2 regions of the Methylobacterium sp. yr668 genome follow, and region 2 is predicted to be linked to the other one. Evidence: riboswitches for the same ligand, from Rfam matches in the RefSeq annotation. Region 2 holds a riboswitch; the other holds the start of a gene.
The links. A riboswitch is a leader RNA that binds a small molecule or an ion and turns the genes downstream of it on or off. The one in region 2 is predicted to bind fluoride.

Region 1 (2,197 bases), on a different contig from region 2:
GGATGTTCGACCGAGGCGACCACGGAGGCTTGCGTCAATGTCTCGCTCGACCGCTTAGGATTGCATGATGGCAAGCGACGTGAAGTAGGCGCCGTAACCCAGCACCATGACGGCGGCGACACCGTCGAGGACGTAGGGCGTCACCTTCCGGTAGACCCCGGTCCCGCCAAGGACGAGCCCCGCTCCGACGACGGCCAGGCCGAGACCGACGCCGAGCGTTGCGGTCCCCGCGCCTTCGCGTAGCGCCACGCCGAGCCAGACCACGAGGATCTCCAACCCCTCGGCGACGAGGGCCCATGCCGCGACGCCGAGGCCCGCCGCGTTCAGGGGGCGGTTCCAGTGCCCATCCACCGACGCGGCCGCATCTCCCGCGCGCCGTTTCGAATACCCGTCGACGAACTCGTAGGCGAGGTAGAGGCCGAAGCCGAGAAGCAGGACCGCCGAGATCCAATCGATCACGTTCAGCGCCAGAAGGTAGGCCGCCGAGCGAAGGGCGACCGCGAGCGCGGCAACGGCGAGCGCGCCGACGACGGAGCCGGCAAGGATGCTCCGCCATCCGAACCGGTAGGCGCCGGTCAGCATCACCGAGGCGGCGATGAAGAGTTCGGTGAAGGTCACCTGGAAGGTGATCAGGGCACCGAGCCACGAGATGGTCATGAATGGGTCCCCGGGGTTGGCTCGCCCGCTCCTATCACCGCTGGCCGACCCGTTCGCGGATTTCGTGGCGCCCGACCTCCATCGATCCCCCGGGATTGACCGCCTTGAGGCAATCGCGAATAAGCCCAGCACGGTAATGGTGTCTGCCGGGCTTTGAGCCGAACCGCCGATCCCTGATGCGGCTGATGACTCCTACTTTTCGCGCTTTTGCGAACTGGAGGAGTCATGCGCGCGTCGTTCCGGAACCTTTTCCACGACCTCGATCTAGCCGGCTTCCTGCGGACACGCCGGTCGCACGCCATCTCGGTGGCGCGCTGGTCGGTCATCCTGTTGCCGATGGCCGTTGCCGTGGGCACCCTCTGCGCCGCCTTCCTGTGGAGCCTCGACGCGGCCACCGAGGCGCGCTTCGACCATCCCTGGCTGCTGTTCCTGCTTCCCGTCGGCGGTTTCGCCGTGGGTCTTCTCTATCTTCTGTTCGGGAAGAGCGTGGAGGCCGGCAACAACCTCATCGTCGAGGAGATCCACGATCCGGACGGCGGCGTGCCGCTCCGGATGGCGCCGCTGATCTTTCTCGGCACCATCGTCACGCACCTGTTCGGTGGGTCGGCCGGGCGCGAGGGCACTGCGGTGCAGATGGGCGGAAGCCTCGCCAGCGGCTTTGGCAAGCTCTTCGGGGTGGATGCGGCCGGGGTCCGGGTCCTCCTGATGGCGGGCATCGCCGCCGGCTTCGGTGCGGTCTTCGGCACCCCCATCGCCGGTGCGGTGTTCGCGCTGGAGGTGCTCGCGGTCGGTCGCGTCGAGTATGCCGCCCTGGTACCCTGCCTCCTCGCCGCGGTGGTCGGCGACTGGACCTGCCAAGCCTGGGGCATCCACCACGGATTCTACCACGTCGACTTCCTCGCCGGCGGCGCGAAGGCCCTGACCGTCGATCCACTGCTTCTCGCCAAGGTCGCCGTCGCCGGCGTCGCGTTCGGCCTCGTCGGTTTGCTGTTCGCGGAGGCCAACCACCTCCTCGGCGGGTGGCTCAAGCGCTTGGTCCCGTACGGACCGCTTCGCCCGGTGATCGGCGGTCTGGCCGTGATCGGCCTCGTCTACGCCCTCGGGACGCGCGACTACCTCGGGCTCGGCGTCTCGGCGGCCGACCCCGGCGGGATGACCATCAACACCTTCTTCGGTCCGGACGTGCACCCCTGGAGCTGGGCCCTCAAGATCTTGTTCACGGTCGTGACCTTGAGCGCGGGGTTCAAGGGCGGCGAGGTCACCCCCCTGTTCTTCATCGGGGCCGCGCTCGGCAACGCCCTGGCCGGATTGCTCGGCGCGCCGGTGGACCTGTTCGCGGCGCTGGGGTTCGTCGCGGTCTTCGCGGGCGCCGCCAACACGCCGCTCGCCTGCACGCTGATGGGCATCGAGCTCTTCGGCGCGACGCACGGGGTCTACCTCGCGGTGGCCTGCTTCCTCGCGTACCTCTGCTCGGGCCACAACGGCATCTACCTGTCGCAGCGCATCGCCGTCCCGAAGGCGGCGACAGGCATCGCCGGCG
Region 2 (2,197 bases):
CTACGCGGTCGAGACCGCGGCCCTGCGCGATCCGGGCGTCGCGGACGCGGCCGTGGCCGCCGCCGTCGAGGATCTCGGCGAGAAGGGCATGACCGGGGGGCTGACCACCGATTCCCAGGACCGGGTCTATCTCAGCCTGCAGGAGCACAACGCGGTCGGCCGGCGCCTGCCGGACGGCACCGTCGAGGTGCTGGCCGCCGACGACCGGCTGGTCTGGGCCGACACGTTCTGGATCACCCCGGACCGGTGGCTCTATATCTCGGCGGCCCAGGTCAACCGGCGGCCGGAATTCAACCGCGGCCGAGACCTGCAGCAGCCGCCCTACGCGATCCTGCGCATGCGCATCGACGCCGACCCAGTCCTGTAGCGGATCATGACGGACCTCTCGCACGACCCGGACTTCTTCGCCCTGCTCACCGGCAGCTACGCGCGGCGCCTCGGCGAGCCTCTGGTGCCGGCGGATGCGGACGCGGACTGGCTCTACGCGGCGGCCCCGTTCGCGGTGCTCGCCCATGACGGGGGCGCGGATCCGCGCTTCGTCTACGCCAACCGGACCGCGCAGGCCTGCTTCGGCTACGCGTGGGACGAGCTCGTCGGCCTGCCCTCGCGGCTCTCGGCCGAGGCTCCCGAGCGGGCCGAGCGGCAGCGGCTCCTCGACGCGGTCACCCGGGACGGCTTCAGCCGCGGCTATCGCGGCCTGCGGATCGCCAAGGACGGCCGGCGCTTCTGGATCGACGAGGCGGTGGTCTGGCAGCTCGACCGCGACGGCGCGACGGTGGGGCAGGCCGCGACCTTCGCCCAGTGGCGCGACGCGTGAGGGCCGGGCCGCGCCGATGCGCGCGGCCGCCGCCCGGTCAGCCGTCCTCCTCGATGCTGACCTGGGCGATCTGCACGGCGCCGCCGTTCCAATGGGCCGCCACGAGGTGGCCCAGCGCGACCGCGAGGACGCAGAGCACCACCGAGGCGAACACGTTGACCATGGCCCGGACCACCGCGCCGTTCCGCATGAGGTCGAGGGTCTGGAGGCTGAACGACGAGAAGGTCGTGTAGCCGCCGCACAGCCCGATCATCACGAACAGGCGGACGTTCTCGGAGACCGGGAAGCGCCCATGCGCCAGGGTCAGCGTGCCGAACAGGCCGATGATGAAAGAGCCCGTCACGTTGATGAGGATCGTGCCCCAGGGCAGGTCGCGGCTGATGGGCAGCGCCAGCACCGAGACGACGTAGCGGGCCAGGGTGCCGAGGGCACCGCCGATCATGACCAGGATGCAGGTGGTGAAGGACATGCGCGCTCCAGTACGTCGGGCGGGCATGAGAAACCCGCCGTCGCGGCGGGTGCTTGCAAGACGCACTCCCACCGCCGGTTTCGCGGTAGGAGTCATCAGCCCTGACGGGCGGTTTCGGGGAACTCCATCCCCATCGGGGACGGCCCATAGCGCCTGCGCGGGCCGAGTGCAACGGCCGCCTGGGGCAGCCCCCGGGTCCGATTGTCAGGCCCGCTTGTCAGGCCCGCCCCTCCTGCACGGCGTGGCAGGCGACGCCGTCGAGGAGCGCCGGCACCTCGGTCCGGCAGCGGTCGTTGGCGAGCGGGCAGCGCGGGTTGAAGGTGCAGCCGGGCGGCGGGTCGATCGGGTTCGGGATCTCGCCGGAGACCGGCACCCGGGCGCGGCCGACATGGGCGAGGTCGGGCACGGCGTCGAGGAGCATCCGCGTGTAGGGGTGGCGCGGCGTCGCGAACAGGTCCCTGGCGGACGCGACCTCCACGAGGCGGCCGAGATACATCACGCCCACGCGGGTCGCCATGTGGCGGACCACGGCGAGGTTGTGGGAGATGAACAGGTAGGTCAGCCCCAGCCGGTCCTGCAGGTCGCGCATCAGGTTGAGGATCTGCGCCTGCACCGAGACGTCGAGCGCCGAGGTCGGCTCGTCGCCCACCAGGAACTCGGCCTGGCTCGCCAGCGCCCGGGCGATCGCCACCCGCTGGCGCTGCCCGCCTGAGAATTCGTGCGGGTATTTTTTGGAATCATCCGCGTGGAGGCCGACGAGGCCGAGAAGCTCGCCGACCCGGGCGCGGATCGCCCCCTCCCCCTGGATCAGGTCGAAGGCCCGGATCGGCTCGGCGATGATCTTCCCCACCCGCCAGCGCGGGTTCATGGACGCGTAGGGGTCCTGGAAGATCATCTGGATCCGGGCGCGC

Region 1: another riboswitch for fluoride. It lies ahead of BM419_RS29070 (voltage-gated chloride channel family protein); the one in region 2 lies ahead of crcB (fluoride efflux transporter CrcB).

The regions. Positions count from the first base shown of each region.
Region 1 covers NZ_FOZY01000046.1:17,940-20,136, reverse strand. Annotated here, with positions in the region: gene BM419_RS29080 (2,3-bisphosphoglycerate-dependent phosphoglycerate mutase) at 1-23, opposite strand, end outside; gene BM419_RS29075 (hypothetical protein) at 55-657, opposite strand; fluoride riboswitch at 781-859, shown strand; gene BM419_RS29070 (voltage-gated chloride channel family protein) at 883-2,197, shown strand, end outside.
Region 2 covers NZ_FOZY01000025.1:18,095-20,291, reverse strand. Annotated here, with positions in the region: gene BM419_RS23910 (SMP-30/gluconolactonase/LRE family protein) at 1-367, shown strand, start outside; gene BM419_RS23905 (MEKHLA domain-containing protein) at 374-817, shown strand; gene crcB (fluoride efflux transporter CrcB) at 855-1,286, opposite strand; fluoride riboswitch at 1,366-1,427, opposite strand; gene BM419_RS23895 (ABC transporter ATP-binding protein) at 1,504-2,197, opposite strand, start outside.